Regions from separate parts of the Saccharopolyspora sp. ASAGF58 genome, predicted to be linked through region 1. Evidence: riboswitches for the same ligand, from Rfam matches in the RefSeq annotation. Region 1 holds a riboswitch; each other region holds the start of a gene.

Region 1 (5,303 bases):
GGGTTTTCGGTCAGTGGCCCTTGCCGCCCTTGCCGAAGAACTTGTTCTTGACCTGGTCGATCTTCTCCTTGTTCTTCGGGTCGGTGGCGTACTTCTTGGCCTGGTCGATCACCTTGCGGCCCTGCGGGCTGCTGGCGAAGTCGGCGACCTTCTTGAACAGAGACATCGTCGCTCCCGGCGGTTCGGAGTCACGGCTGTCACCAGGCTACCGACAAAACGGGCAGAGGTCTTCTCGCGAGGACAGCCCCGACGTGGCGTATCCCGCACCGCTGCGCAAAACGAGCCCGGAAACAGAGTTCAGCCGAGCACGCCGCTGATCGACGCGTGCCCCTTCAGGAGGTTGCGGGCGACGGTGCGGCGCTGGATCTCGTCGGTGCCCTCGAAGATGCGCAGCAGCCGCAGGTCGCGGTACCAGCGCTCGACCGGCAGCTCCTTCGTGTAGCCCATGCCGCCGTGCATCTGCAGCACCCGGTCGACGATCTCGTTGGCGCGGGTGGCCCCGAAGAGCTTGGCCACCGACTGCGCGTGCCGGGAATCCATGCCCTGGTCCACCTGCCAGGCTGCCTGCAGCACCAGCCAGCGCAGCGCCTCGATCTCCACGGCGGAGTCGGCGATCATCCACTGGACGGCCTGGCGCTCGGCGATCGGCTTGCCGAACGTCTCGCGGGTCTTGGCGTACTCCATGCCCATCTCGACGAGCCGTTCGCAGGCGCCGAGGGCGCTCGCGGGCAGCAGGTAGCGGCCGCGGCCGATCCACTGCATGGCGAGCTTGAAGCCGTGGCCGACCTCGCCGAGCACGTTGCGCTCCGGAACGCGCACGTTGTCGAACACCAGCGCGGCGGGCTGCCGCTCCCACGGGCCCATGATGTCGATCGGCTCGGACTTCCAGCCCGCGTCCCGGTCGGCCAGGAAGCAAGTGACCCCGCCGTTGGCGCCCTTCTCCTTGTCCGTGACGGCGAAGACCATCACGAAGTCGGCGTCGATGCCGCCGGTGATGAACGTCTTCTCGCCGTTGATCACCCACTCGTCGCCGTCCTTCACGGCGTTGGTGCGCAGGTTCTTGGCGTCCGAGCCGGCGCCCGGCTCGGTGATCGCGAAGCACGACTTGCGGGTGCCCTCGATCGTCGGGAGCAGGTAACGCTCCTTCTGCTCGTCGTTGGCGTAGTACAGGATGTTGTCGGCGTAGCCGCCGAAGCGGAACGGCACGAACGTGCGGCCGAGCTCGACCTCGATGAGCGCCGTCATCACCGCCGACAGGCCCATGCCGCCGTACTCCTCGGGCGTCTGCACGCCCCAGAACCCGGCCCGCTTCGCCTTGTCCTGCAGTTCCCGCTGCTCGTCCTTGGTCAGGCCGCGTTCTCCGGCCCGCTCGCGCCGCAGCACCTCGGGCTCCAGCGGCACCAGCTCGCGCCGGACGAAGTTGCGCACCCAGTCGCGGATGTCGCGCTCTGTGTCGGAAAGCGAGAAGTCGACCATCGCCGGATCCCCTTTGGTACAGGCACGTGGCTAACGCCGTTAGTTTTGGGCAGCCTCCAAGCGCTGTCCATGCGGCGCCTGGCCGCAGCGCTAGGCGTGCGCAAGGCGTCGCTTTACAACCACTTGTCGACCCGCCCGGGTTGACTCCGGTCACGTTCAGTTCGTAGCGTCGGCGTTCGCACAACCGAATACCGCGCCGATGACGTCGTGCGGGAGAGACTCCGGCCCCCGAGCAACCTCGGGACACCGGAGCGCCGAAGGAGCAATACTCCCCAGCAAACTCTCAGGCACCGGCACCGCACGGCACCAGGCGAACACGGAGAAAAGCAGGAGCAACGCGCTTCTCGCCCACGGTGCAAGCCGCCCCTCGCGGGGTGGCGAAACTCTCAGGCCAATGACTCCGGGGAGACCGCCCGACCAGCGCAAGCCCGCGCAGGTCGGGGTCGAGGTGTCCCCGATAAGGTTGGGCGCAGTGAGCTGACCGGCCCTCGACTGCCGACCGGCGCCCACCAGGAGGAGTCGCACCATGTCGTCGCCACGACAGACGCCCTTGCACCGAGTACACGAAGCCCTCGGGGCGACATTCACCGAGTTCGCCGGTTGGCGGATGCCGCTGCGCTACTCCGGCGACACCGCCGAGCACAACGCGGTGCGCAACAGCGCCGGCCTGTTCGACCTAACCCACATGGGTGAGATCCGGATCAGCGGCCCGCAGGCCGCCGAGGCGCTGGACTACGCGCTGGTCGCCAACGCCTCCGCGATCAAGCCCGGCCGCGCCCGCTACACGATGATCTGCAACGCCACCGGCGGCGTGCTGGACGACCTGATCGTCTACCGGCTCGGCGAGCAGGAGTTCCTGGTGGTAGCCAACGCGGCGAACGCCGCCGTGGTCTCGGCCGAACTGGCCGAGCGGCTCGGCGGCTTCGACGCCGAGCACCAGGACGTCTCCGACGACTACGCGCTGATCGCCGTGCAGGGCCCGAACGCGGTCGCCATCCTCGCCCCGCTGACCGACACCGACCTCGCCGAGGTCAAGTACTACGCGGGCTGCCGCAGCCAGGTCGCAGGCAAGGACGTGCTGCTGGCGCGTACCGGCTACACCGGCGAAGACGGCTTCGAGCTGTTCACCGCGCCCGGCGACGCGGAGGCCGTCTGGCAGGCGCTGACCGAGTCCGGCGCGCAGCACGGCCTGCAGCCTGCCGGGTTGTCCTGCCGCGACACGCTGCGGCTGGAGGCGGGCATGCCGCTGTACGGCAACGAGCTGTCCGCCGACCTCACGCCCTTCCAAGCCAGCCTCGGCCGGGTGGTCAAGCTGGACAAGCCCGGCGACTTCGTCGGCAAGGACGCGCTGGCCGCCGCCGCGGAGAAGCCCACCGAGCGCACGCTGGTCGGGCTGAGCACCGACCAGCGCCGGGCGCCCCGGCACGGCTACCGCGTGCTGGACGCCGACGGCGCCGAGATCGGCGTCGTGACCAGCGGTGCCCCGTCGCCGACCCTTGGCCACCCGATCGGCATGGCCTACGTCGACCGCGACCACAGCGAACCCGGCACCCAACTGCAGGTCGACATCCGCGGCAACAACGTCGCGGTGCAGGTCGTCGAGCTGCCGTTCTACCGCCGCAATGCCTGACGAGATCGAACCAGGAGGCAACACCATGTCGACACCGGACCTGTTCAATGACCAGCTGGCCGCGGTGGATCCCGAGGTGGCGGCGGCGGTCGGCGCCGAGCTCAACCGCCAGCAGACCACGCTGGAGATGATCGCTTCGGAGAACTTCGCACCACAGGCGGTCCTGGAGGCGCAGGGCTCGGTGCTGACCAACAAGTACGCCGAGGGCTACCCGGGGCGCCGCTACTACGGTGGCTGCGAGCACGTCGACGTCGTCGAGCAGCTGGCCATCGACCGCGTCAAGGAGCTCTTCGGGGCCTCCTACGCCAACGTGCAGCCGCACTCCGGGGCGCAGGCCAACGCGGCGGCGATGTTCGCGCTGCTCAAGCCCGGCGACACGATCATGGGCCTGGACCTGGCCCACGGCGGTCACCTCACGCACGGCATGCGGATCAACTTCTCCGGCAAGCTCTACAACGTGGTGCCCTACCACGTGCGCGCCGACGACCACCGCGTGGACATGGACGAGGTCGCCCGGCTGGCGCGGGAGAACAAGCCGCAGCTGATCATCGCCGGCTGGTCGGCGTACCCGCGGCAGCTGGACTTCAAGCGGTTCCGCGAGATCGCCGACGAGGTCGGCGCGTACCTGATGGTCGACATGGCGCACTTCGCCGGTCTGGTGGCCGCCGGGCTGCACCCGAACCCGGTGCCGCACGCGCACGTCGTCACCACCACCACGCACAAGACCCTGGGCGGCCCGCGCGGTGGCGTGATCCTGTCCTCGGACTCGGAGTTCACCAAGAAGTTCAACTCTGCGGTGTTCCCCGGCCAGCAGGGCGGGCCGCTGGAGCACGTGATCGCCGGCAAAGCGGTGGCGTTCAAGATCGCCGCCGGTGAGGAGTTCGCCGACCGGCAGCGCCGCACCGTGGAGGGCGCGCAGATCCTGGCCGAGCGGCTGCTGGCCGACGACGCCGCCAAGGCCGGTGTGCAGCTGGTCTCCGGCGGCACCGACGTGCACCTGGTGCTGGTGGACCTGCGCGACTCCGAGCTAGACGGCAAGCAGGCCGAGGACCGGCTGCACGAGATCGGCATCACGGTCAACCGCAACGCGGTGCCCAACGACCCGCGGCCGCCGATGGTGACCTCCGGCCTGCGCATCGGCACCCCGGCCCTGGCGACCCGCGGCTTCGGCAAGGACGACTTCACCGAGGTCGCCGACATCATCGCCGAGGCACTCAAGCCCGGCTTCGACGAAGCCGCCAGCGGCAAGCTCCGGGCCCGCGTCGAAGCCCTCGCCGCCAAACACCCCCTCTACCCGAACCTCTGATCGGAAGGCTTTGCCAGGAGAAGAACCTGTTTTCGATCCTAAGTGGACCATGCTGGAACGGGAAAAGGCCGTATTCCAACTGGTTCAACCCCCCTTGCGGGCCCTCGCCGGATGCCGGATTATCTGCGCAGTTTCGGCGAAACACGCTGGCGAGTAAGGAGTCCACTTCGATGAGCCAACCAGTGGCCGAGGAGTACCGGAAGGATCTGAGTCCCCGGCACATCAACATGATCGCGATCGGCGGGGCGATCGGGGTCGGCCTGTTCCTGGGTTCAGGCAAGGCCCTGCACCAGGTCGGCCCCGGCCTGATCCTGATCTACGCCATCGCCGGGCTGATGATCTTCTTCGTGATGCGGGCGCTCGGCGAGCTGTTGATGTACCGACCGGTCAGCGGGTCGTTCGCGGAGTACGCGGGCGAATTCGTCGGCCCGTGGGCGAAGTTCGCGGTCGGCTGGGGCTACTGGCTGGTGTGGATCGTCACCGGCATGGCCGAGATCACCGCTGTCGGCAAGTACTTCCAATTCTGGTTCCCGACGATCCCGCAGTGGATCCCCGCGCTGGGAGCACTGATCGTGCTCAGCGGGGTGAACCTGATCGCGGTGAAGCTCTTCGGCGAGTTCGAGTTCTGGTTCGCCCTCATCAAGGTGCTGGCCATCATCGGGCTGATCGTGCTGGCCGCGGCGATCCTGGTGTTCGGCTTCAGCGACCTCGGCGACACCGCGGCGCTGAGCAACATCTGGTCCCACGGCGGGCTGTTCCCCAACGGCATGGCCTCGTCGCTGCTGGCGTTCCAGATCGTCATGTTCGCCTTCGTCGGCGTCGAGATGGTCGGCCAGACCGCCAGCGAGAGCAAGAACCCGCAGAAGGTGCTGCCGCGGGCGATCAACTCGG
Region 2 (5,303 bases), 640 kb from region 1:
GATGGAGACCGCAGTACGCAAGCTGCCCGCCGACGAGATCGCGTGGAGCATCCTGCGTGGCGGGCGCTTCGTCGGCCCGGGAACGGTGCAGGACCAACAGCGCGCCCGGCTGCGCGCCGAAGACCTGCCCATCCCCGGTGCTGGCCGTGAGTGGGTGTCGATGGTGCACGCCCGCGATTACGCGGACGCGGTGGTCGCCGCGCTGGAGCGCGGATGCGCGGGCAAGACGCTGAACGTGGCGGACCAACCAGTGCGGGTCGCCGACTACTACCGCGACCTGGCCCGCGCGGACGACAGCCCGCCGCCCCGCCACGACCCGAACGCGGCAGCCGAACCCTCGCACCGCGTCAGCAGCGAAGCGGCGCGGCAACTCCTCGGCTGGGCCCCGGTGCACGGCATCTGGCCGCTCGGCGACGACGAAGACCGGTGACAGGAAGGGTCCCATCCTCGCACCAACGGGCACGCCGATGCCGACGGCGGAAGGACTCCACCGTCGGCATCTGGACGCTTTCACCGCACGCCGGGTGACAGGAAGGTTCCCATCCTCGCGCGGCAGAGCCGAGCGGTGACAGGAAAGTTCCCATGCTCACGCGGCAGAGCTCTCCGGCGGCCGGCGGTGACAGGAAGGTTCCCATCCTCGCGCTGGTCGGGCGGAAGGGTCAGCATTCGATGACGTTGACGGCGAGGCCGCCGCGGGCCGTCTCCTTGTACTTGACCTTCATGTCGCGGCCGGTCTCCCGCATCGTCTTGATCACCTTGTCCAGCGAAACGAAATGGCTGCCGTCGCCACGCAACGCCATCCGCGCAGCCGTGATCGCCTTCACCGACGCGACCGCGTTGCGCTCGATGCACGGAATCTGCACCAACCCACCGATCGGGTCGCAGGTCAACCCGAGGTTGTGCTCCATCGCGATCTCCGCGGCGTTCTCCACCTGTCTCGGCGTTCCACCCAGCACCTCAGCGAGCCCGGCAGCAGCCATCGAACACGCGGAACCCACCTCGCCCTGACAACCGACCTCCGCACCCGAAATCGACGCGTTCTCCTTGAACAACACGCCGACCGCACCCGCCGCCAGCAGGAACCGCACGACACCAGCATCATCCGCGCCAGGCGCGAACCGCGTGTAGTAATGCAGGACCGCAGGAACGATCCCGGCCGCACCGTTGGTCGGCGCGGTCACCACCCGCCCACCAGCCGCGTTCTCCTCGTTGACCGCGAGCGCGAACAGCGTGACCCACTCCAGCGGATCGTCGCGCTCGGTCAACGAAGCCGCCAGCTCCGCCGCCCGACGACGGACCTTCAGCCCACCGGGCAGCTCACCGGAGTTGCGGCAGCCGTTGTCAACGCATTCACGCATGACCTGCCAGATACCGAGCAACTCCTTGTGCACGGCATCCTCACCACGCCAGGACAACTCGTTTGCCAGCATCACACCGCTGATCGGCAGCCCTGACTGCTCGGTCCGCGCGAGCAGTTCCACACCCGTGCGGAACGGGTACCGCACTGCGGTCTCGTCCGGTTTGATCCGATCAGTGCCGGTAGCGTCCTCGTCGACGACGAAGCCACCGCCCACCGAGTAGAACACCGCGCTGTCCAGCTCGGCATCATCGGCACCGAACGCGGCGAAGCGCATCCCGTTGGGGTGCAACGGCAACGACTTGCGCCGGTGCATGACCAAGTCACGGTCCACGATGAACCGGATCTGCTGCACCCCATCCAAACGCAACCGGCCGGAGTCACGGATCTCGGTGACCCGGCCCTCTACCGCCGCCGGATCAACAGTCTCCGGACTGTGCCCCTCCAAACCCAGCAGCACAGCCTTCGGGCTACCGTGCCCATGCCCGGTCGCACCCAACGACCCGAACAACTCCGCCTTGATCCGCTCGACCTGCGGCAACCGGCCCGCGCTGTGCAACCGCTGCACGAACAACCGCGCCGCACGCATCGGACCAACCGTGTGCGAACTGGACGGCCCAATACCCACCGAAAACAGGTCGAAGACGCTGATCGCCATTGACCGCCTCCTACCTCGCTTGGCCCGTTACTCCGCGATCAGCTCGGCGTACTGCTCAGCGGTGAGCAGCGAACCGGTGCTGGTCGGGCGCACTTCGAGCAGCCATCCGTCGCCGAACGGCTCCGCGTTGAGCAGCGCCGGGTCGTCCACGACGGACTCGTTGAGCGCCACGACTTCGCCGGTCACCGGGGCGAACAGGTCACTGACGGACTTTGTGGACTCCAGCTCCCCGCAGGCCTGGCCCGCTTCGATCTTGTCGCCCACCTCGGGAAGCTGCACGTAGACGATGTCGCCGAGCGCGTCCGCGGCGTGCTGGGTGATGCCGATGCGGACCAGCTCGTCGCGGTCCTCGATCCACTCGTGCTCTTCGGAATAACGCAGGTGCGCAGGCAGGGACATGTCGGGAGGCTCCAAGGCAGTCGGGGGGGCACTCGTGCCCGTGGTGGCTGGGCCTCCCCCTCTGTTGCGGAACCTGAGAGCTTCGCCGCGGGCCTCGCGGCTTGCACCGTGGGTGGAGCGTCGATGAGACGCACGCTTTCCAGAGTTGCCTCGCCCGAACGGTCATGGGTGCCTGAGAGTTTGTGGGGAGTCTTGCTCCTTCGGCGCCCTGGGGGCTCGGCGTGAGCTCGCAGGGTCTCTCCCGCACGGGGTCGACGGCCGGTATGCGATTGTCGGTGTGCTCAGCAACGATAAACGGGCCAGCCCTGGTGTCAATGCCCTCCCCCACAACGCACGGAGGCGGCCCGAGGTATTCAGGAGGCCGGTGATGCTGGACATCCGGGCACTGGTCGAGCGGGTCGGCCCCACACTGCTGCGCACCGTGGTCGCCCCGGAACCGAGAGTGTGCGTCGGGGACGTCGTCATCGCCGAACCCGATGAGCCGCCGACGGCGGCGGGCGGCGACCTCGTGTTGGGCGTGGCCATCCCGGACCGCGAGCACGCGGTGGCGCTGACGAGGGATTGCGGCGCGAAGGGTGCCGCGGCGGTGCTGCTCAAACCGCCGATTTCGGCGGACGACGCGGTGGCCGCGGCAGCCCGGGACGCGGGGGTGGCGCTGGTCGAGGTCCGCCCTGGCACGGCGTGGGCGCAGTTGGTGTGGCTGATCCGTGCCGCGCTGGCCGGGACGGACATCGAGGAGGCCGACGCGCCCAGCACCGGGGTCGGCGACCTGTTCCGGCTCGCCGACGCGGTGGCGGACGTGGTGGACGCGCCGGTCACCATCGAGGACGCGCGCTCCCAGGTCCTGGCCTACTCCGCCCGGCAGGACCTCACCGACCCGGCGCGGGTCTCGACGATCATGGGCCGGAGGCAGCCCGACGACGTGCTCGCCAAGTTCCGCGCCCGCGGCACGTTCCGCCAGCTCAGCAAGGGCAGTTCGGCGATCTTCGTGCCCGCCCAGCAGGACGGCACCCTGCCCCGGCTGGTGGTGCCGATCCGGATGGGCGGTGAACTGCTCGGCTCGATGTGGGCCGTGGTCCCCGGCGAGGTATCCGAAGAACGCTCCACCGCGTTCGCCGACACCGCACCGCTGGTCGCGCTGCAACTGCTGCGGTGGCGTGCGGTGGCGGACGCGGAGCGCCGCCGATCTGCCGAGCAGGTGCGGCTGCTGCTGGAGGGCGGCGAAGGCTGGCGGGCGGCAGCGAACGAGCTGGCGGTGCCCGCCGAAGCGCACCGGGTCGTCGCCATCGAAATGCCCCCGTCCGCCAGCCCCGCGGAAGGGCACCGGTTGGCGATGTGGGAGTGGATCACGCGCGGAATCGGGCGGCGCCCGCTGGTCACCGAGATCGGCACCATGCTCTACGCGCTGGTGCCCGACCGGGGGCGCGCGGGCGGCTGGCCGGATCTGCGGGCAGCGCTCACGTCCCACGACGTTTCGCCGCGCCCGCTGATCGCGGTGGGCACCGCGGTGGCGGTCGCCGAGCTGCCCCAGTCGCGGTCGCAGGCCGAGGAGCTGATCAGCTTGCTGCGCACCGGCCAACTGCAGCAACGGGTGGCGGTGTACGAGGAGAACTGGCATCTGCTGGTGCTCAGCCGGATGGCCGGTGCGGCGACCGACGCCGGTATCGGTGCCCTCGGCCCGCTACCGGTGCTGCGCGAGCACGACCGAACGCAGGGCACCGAATACCTGGCCACGCTCCACGCGTGGCTGCGCCACCCCGGCGATCCCCGGCAGGCGAGCCGCGAGTTGCGCGTGCACCCGAACACCTTCCGCTACCGGATGAAGCGGCTCACCCAACTCGTGGACGTCGACCTCGAAGACCCCAACGTCCGCTCCGCGCTGTTCGCGCAACTGCTCGCCGACCGATGGGCGCAGCACGGCTGACAGCAAGGGAACCTTCCTGTCACAGCCGGGCGCGCAGAACCCCTCGGTGACGTGCGCAAGGGAACCTTCCTGTCGTGGCAGGAAGGTTCCCTTGCTTTCGCCGGGCTGCCGGTCGGTTGCGAGGAAGGGAACCTTCCTGTCAGGTCCGCCCGTCCGTGCCCCCGTCCGTGCCCCCGTCCGGGCGCTGGATCGGCGCTCCACGCGCTTTGTGCTGCGAGCACAAAGCGCGCGGGGCAATCTCATTCGGCGGGAATGATGCGCCCCCCGCAGTGGCAGCGGATTGTTGTGCGCAACAGGAGACGAAAGGATTCCGCCGTGAAGATCGCAGTGCCGCGCGAGATCAAGAACAACGAGTACCGGGTCGCGATCACACCTGCGGGCGTGCACGAGCTGACCACCCGCGGCCACGACGTTTTCGTGGAGACGAACGCCGGCGCGGGCTCTTCGATCCCCGACGAGGACTACCTCGCGGCCGGCGCGAAGGTGCTGCCCACCGCCGAGGAGGTGTGGGCGGAAGGCCAGCTGGTCCTCAAGGTCAAGGAGCCGATCGCCGAGGAGTACCCGCGGCTGCGCCGGGACCAGGTCTTGTTCACCTATCTGCACCTGGCGGCTTCCGCCGAGCTGACCGACGCGATGCTGAAGTCCGGGGTCACCGGTATCGCCTACGAGACGGTGCAGACCGCCAACGGCAGCCTGCCGCTGCTGGCGCCGATGAGCGAGGTCGCCGGGCGTCTCGCCCCGCAGGTCGGCGCCTATTCGCTGATGCGCCCCAGCGGTGGCCGCGGCGTGCTGCCGGGCGGTGTTCCCGGCGTGCACCCGGCGCGGGTCGTGGTGATCGGCGGTGGAGTCGCTGGCCTCAACGCCGCGCGCGTCGCGATGGGCATGGGTGCTGATGTCGAGCTGCTCGACACCAATGTCGACAAGCTCCGCGAGATCGACCGCGACTTCCACGGCCAAATCCGCAC
Region 3 (5,303 bases), 1.3 Mb from region 1:
TGGTCCCAGTCCTTCGCCAGCGAGGCCGCCGTGTGCGGGGCGCCCACCAGCGGGTTGTCGTCGGCCGGCCACTGCCCGGCGACGACCTTGTCGATCTCCGCGCGGATGGCGATCATCGCCTCGCAGAAGCGGTCCAGCTCCGCCAGGTTCTCGCTCTCGGTCGGCTCGACCATCAGCGTCCCGGCCACCGGGAAAGACATCGTCGGCGCGTGGATGCCGTAGTCGGCGAGCCGCTTGGCGACGTCGTCGACGGTGATTCCGCTGGTCTTGCTGATCTGCCGCAGGTCAAGGATGCACTCGTGCGCCACGAAGCCGCCCTTGCCGGTGTAGAGCACCGGGAAGTAGGTGTTCAGGCGGCGGGCGACGTAGTTGGCGGCGGCCACCGCGGTCAGCGTCGCGCGGCGCAGGCCGTCGGCACCCATCATCCGCACGTACGCCCAGGAGATCGGCAGGATCGAGGCGCTGCCCCACGGCGCGGCGCTGATCGGGCCGACGCCGGAGACCGGTCCGGCCGCGGGCTGCATCGGATGGTTCGGCAGGAACGGCGCCAGGTGCTCGCGCACGCCGATCGGGCCGACGCCCGGCCCGCCACCGCCGTGCGGGATGCAGAACGTCTTGTGCAGGTTCAGGTGCGAGACGTCGGAACCGAACTTGCCCATCCGCGCCAAGCCGATCAGGGCGTTGAGGTTCGCCCCGTCGACGTACACCTGGCCGCCCGCGTCGTGCACCAGGCCGCACACCTCGCGCACGGTGTCCTCGTACACGCCGTGCGTGGACGGGTAGGTGATCATGATCGCGGCGAGGATGTCGGCGTGCTCGGTGACCAGCTCGCGCAGGTGCTCCAGCTCGATGTTTCCGGTGTCGTCGCAGCGGACCACGATCACCCGCATCCCGGCCATCACTGCGCTGGCGGCGTTAGTGCCGTGCGCGCTCGCCGGGATCAGGCACAGGTCCCGGTCGGCGGCACCACGGCTGCGGTGGTAGGCGCGAATCGCCAGCAGCCCGGCGAACTCGCCCTGACTACCGGCGTTCGGCTGCAGGCTCACCGCGTCGTAGCCGGTGACCTCCGCCAGCCAGGTCTCCAGGTCCTTGACGATCGACAGCAGCCCCTCGGCGTCCTGCGCGGGCGCGAACGGGTGCAGCGAACCGAACTCCGGCCAGGTGATCGGCTCCATCTCGGCCGTCGCGTTGAGCTTCATGGTGCACGAGCCCAGCGGGATCATGCTGCGGTCCAGCGCGATGTCCTTGTCCGACAGCTGCCGCAGGTAGCGCAGCAGCGAGGTCTCGGAGCGGTGGGTGTGGAACACCGGGTGCGTCAGGTATTCCGAGGTGCGCTCCAGCGCCACGGGCAGCGCGTCCGGCGTCTCGATGTCGAGTTCGTCGGCGTCGCCGACGGTGACGCCGAAGGCCTGCCACACCGCCGCCAGATGCGCCCGCGTGGTGGTCTCGTCGCAGCTGATCCCGACGTGGTCGGCGTCCACCCGGCGCAGGTTGATGCCGCCCCGGCGGGCCGTGGCGACAACGTCGTCGGCCTTGCCCGGCACCCTCGCGACGACGGTGTCGAAGAACTCCCGGTGCAGCACCTCGACCCCGCCGCGGCGCAGCTGCTCGGCGAGCACGGCGGCCATCCGGTGCGCGCGGGTCGCGATGGACCGCAGCCCGGCGGGGCCGTGGTACACGGCATACATCGACGCCACGACGGCCAGCAGGACCTGCGCGGTGCAGATGTTGCTGGTGGCCTTCTCGCGGCGGATGTGCTGTTCGCGGGTCTGCAGCGCCAGCCGGTAGGCCTGGTTGCCGTCGGCGTCGACGCTCACGCCGACCAACCGGCCCGGCAGCTGCCGTTCGAGTCCCTTGGCCACGGCCATGAATCCGGCGTGCGGGCCGCCGAAGCCCATCGGCACCCCGAATCGCTGGGTGCTGCCGACCACCACGTCCGCGCCGATCTCGCCGGGCGAGCGCAGCAGCGTCAACGCCAGCAGGTCGGCCGCGACGACGACCTTGGCGCCGCGCCGGTGCACCTCGGCGATGATCTGCTCCTGGTCGCGCACCGCGCCGGAGGCACCCGGGTAGGACAGCAGCGCGCCGAAGAACTCGTCCTCCGGCAGCGCCTGCGCGCCGGCGGACAGGTCGGCAACGACGATCTCGATGCCCAGCGGCTCCGCGCGGGTCTCGATCACCGCGATGGTCTGCGGCAGCGTGTCGGCGTCCACCACGAACCGCGGCGACTTCAACCGGCCCGCGCGGCGCACCAGCGTCATGCCCTCGGCCGCCGCGGTGGACTCGTCGAGCATCGACGCGTTGGCCACCGGCACCCCGGCCAGGTCGGCCACCATCGTCTGGAAGTTCAGCAGCGCTTCGAGCCGACCCTGCGAGATCTCCGGCTGGTACGGGGTGTAAGCGGTGTACCAGGCCGGGCTCTCCAGCACGTTGCGCAGGATCACCGGCGGCGTGACCGTGCCGTAGTAGCCCAGCCCGATCATCTCGGCGTGCGGGCGACAGCGGCGCGCGAGCTCGCGCAGCTCGGCCAGCGCCTCGGACTCGGTGGCCGGCTCGGGCAGCGCCAGCTGCAGGTCGCCTTCCCGGATGGTGTCCGGCACGGCGTTCTGACCCAGCTCCTCCAACGAGCCGACGCCGATCACGTCGAGCATGCGGGCAAGCTCCGCCGGCATCGGCCCGACGTGCCGGTCGGCGAACGGCGTTCCGTGCTCCAGGGCGGCCAGTGGAATGCGATCGTGCGTCACGTCGGTCATCGCCAAACCTCAATTGTCGCGGCGGGCAAAGGGCGGCAGAACAGCCGGAACTGCCTGCTCTCCCCCTCTGTCACTGTCCGCGAAGCGAACGCCTGAGAGCTTCACCCGGGAACCGGGCTTGCACCGTCGGCGGGATGCACCACAGCCGTGGTGCATCCTCTTTCCAGAGGCATCTCGCCCGTGCGGTCCAGGTGGCCTGAGAGGTTGGCGGGGAGGTTTGCTCCTTCGGCGCCGACCACGGCCGAAGCCGGGCCGGACTCTCCCGCACGGGGTCGGCGATGTGCCGCAGCTTACCCGACCAGGGGATCGAGCGGACCCGTGATGTCACCGGCCGCACACCACCCGGCCGGGGCCCGCCGCGATCAGCCCGTTTCAGCCTGCCGGTCGCGCCGGCGGCGGGACAACTCGTCGTCGACCAGCGGCACGAGCTCGCCCCCGTCGGCCCGCTCGGCCGGGAAGTCGTGGATGGTGCCGCTGATCTCGCGCATCGCGCCGCTGACGGCGATGCCGAACACCCCTTGGCCACCCTGCAGCAGGTCGACCACCTCCTCGGCAGAGGTGCACTCGTAGACCGTCGTCCCGTCGCTGAACAGCGTGAGCCGGGCCAGGTCCTGCACTCCTCGGTTGCGCAGGTGGTCCACCGCGACCCGGATGTTGTGCAGCGAAACCCCGGTGTCCAGCAGTCGCTTGACCACCTTGAGCACCAGGATGTCCTTGAACGAGTAGAGGCGCTGCGAGCCGGAGCCGGCGGCGCTGCGGATGGACGGGCCGACCAGCTTGGTGCGCGCCCAGTAGTCCAACTGGCGGTAGGTGATGCCGGCGATCTGGCAGGCGGCCGGGCCCCGGTAGCCGACCAGCTCGTCCGGCAGTGCGGCGTCGGGGAACAGCTCGCCCTGCTCCGCGGCAGCCTCCCGGTTGGGCGCTTCCTCGACCACGCCTGCCTCCCCTCGTCCGGCACGAAGCCGACGACGACGATCACCAGCTCCCGGACCGTCGCGATCCGGGGCCGCGAACACCGCCCAGCGGCCGAATCACACCGGGGCAATTCGCGTAAGTTCGACGGTATGCCTGCCCCGCGGGGAGGTCAACGCGACGCGCGGGCACCCGGACGACCCGGCCCCCGCCCGCAGCGCGCGGACGGGGGCCGGGAGGTCTCGTCGGGTCGATCGGCAGGCTCAGGTGTCCGCGCCGCGGAAGTCCTCCGGCGACACGGAGTCGAGGAACTCGCGGAACTTCTCGACCTCGTCCTCCTGCTCGTCCGGGATGATCAGCCCGGCCTCGTCCAGCACCGATTCGTCGGCGTGGATCGGCACCCCGATGCGCAGCGCCAGCGCCACCGAGTCGCTCGGCCGCGCCGAGACCCGCACATCCCCGTCGAACACCAGCTCGGCGAAGAAGGTGCCGTCCTGGAGATCGGTGATCCGCACCTGTTCAAGGTCGCGTCCCAGGGCCCCAATGACGTCCTTCAGCAGGTCGTGGGTCAGGGGTCTCTGCGGCCGCACACCCTGCTGCTCGAGTGCGATGGCGGTCGCCTCGACCGAGCCGATCCAGATCGGCAGGTAACGCTCGCCGTGCGCCTCGCGCAACAGCAGAATCGGCTGGTTTGCTGGTAGTTCAACTCGCACGCCGACGACGCGCATCTCGCTGCTCATCGTCACATCGCCTCCTCCAGCGCGCCGAAGCGTGACATCCCCGTCGAGGATCGCGCACCGACGCCTCCGACGCTACCCGCGTTGCGGCGGACACGCCCATCCCTTAGCGGTCTGGTCGACCACCGAATTCGCGGCCTTCCTGCCGGTGCATCTGGCCCGAACCACTGGCTGAGCTCCTTATCGAGCATTACCAGCACGATACACCGCCCACCGCCCCGTTGGGCCGGTGGAAAGAGGACCGCTGCAACGTGGAAACCGGTTGAGACGTCGGGAAATTCCCCGTGCGAGGATGCAGTTGATCTCGGCTGCGCAGTACCTTGACGCGCTAGCGGGGCGACGCCGCTTCGGCGTCGCCCCGCTGGCGGGTCGACAAGTCGTTCCCAGGGCGTCCTCAGCGGGCGCCTGGGCCCCCATCGATCGGACCAGTAAGGAACACCAGGCGGAACTTCCCGATCTGCACCTCGTCACCGTTGGCGAGCACCGAGGTGTCCACCGGTTCCCGGTTGACGTAGGTGCCGTTCAGGCTGCCGACGTCTACGACCACGAAGTCGTTGCCCTCGCGCCGGAACTCGGCGTGCCGACGGGAAACCGTGACGTCGTCGAGGAAGATGTCGCTGTCGGGGTGTCGTCCCGCGCTGGTGGTCTCCCGGTCCAGCAGGAATCGCGACCCCGCGTTGGGGCCGCGCTTCACCACCAGCAGGGCGGACCCTGCGGGCAGCGCATCGACCCCGGATGCGGATGCGGATGCGGCGGCGGGCTCCGGGGACGCACTCTCGGTGCTTTCCGGCTCCGAGAGGAAGGGCCTGAAGACCGAGGTGGTCTCCGGTGACTGCTCCGGCGGAACATCGCCGTGCCCGGGGAATTGGCTCACCTGAGCTCTCCTCTACGCGGATAGATC

The links. Region 1 has a riboswitch for glycine ahead of gcvT (glycine cleavage system aminomethyltransferase GcvT). Riboswitches for the same ligand answer to the same signal wherever they lie in the genome.
Region 2: linked by a shared signal. The riboswitch ahead of gcvH (glycine cleavage system protein GcvH) and the one ahead of gcvT (glycine cleavage system aminomethyltransferase GcvT) in region 1 are both predicted to bind glycine.
Region 3: linked by a shared signal. The riboswitch ahead of gcvP (aminomethyl-transferring glycine dehydrogenase) and the one ahead of gcvT (glycine cleavage system aminomethyltransferase GcvT) in region 1 are both predicted to bind glycine.

What each region holds. Positions count from the first base shown of each region.
Region 1 is NZ_CP040605.1:856,160-861,462, forward strand. It holds gene FDZ84_RS03745 (hypothetical protein) at 11-166, opposite strand; gene FDZ84_RS03750 (acyl-CoA dehydrogenase family protein) at 298-1,476, opposite strand; glycine riboswitch at 1,677-1,785, shown strand; glycine riboswitch at 1,786-1,887, shown strand; gene gcvT (glycine cleavage system aminomethyltransferase GcvT) at 2,003-3,106, shown strand; gene glyA (serine hydroxymethyltransferase) at 3,132-4,412, shown strand; gene FDZ84_RS03765 (amino acid permease) at 4,583-5,303, shown strand, end outside.
Region 2 is NZ_CP040605.1:1,498,185-1,503,487, forward strand. It holds gene FDZ84_RS06825 (NAD(P)-dependent oxidoreductase) at 1-430, shown strand, start outside; gene FDZ84_RS06830 (L-serine ammonia-lyase) at 660-2,015, opposite strand; gene gcvH (glycine cleavage system protein GcvH) at 2,043-2,414, opposite strand; glycine riboswitch at 2,564-2,668, opposite strand; gene FDZ84_RS06840 (CdaR family transcriptional regulator) at 2,782-4,338, shown strand; gene ald (alanine dehydrogenase) at 4,654-5,303, shown strand, end outside.
Region 3 is NZ_CP040605.1:7,632,887-7,638,189, forward strand. It holds gene gcvP (aminomethyl-transferring glycine dehydrogenase) at 1-2,753, opposite strand, end outside; glycine riboswitch at 2,927-3,028, opposite strand; gene FDZ84_RS35795 (MerR family transcriptional regulator) at 3,116-3,688, opposite strand; gene FDZ84_RS35800 (bifunctional nuclease family protein) at 3,929-4,405, opposite strand; gene garA (glycogen accumulation regulator GarA) at 4,797-5,276, opposite strand.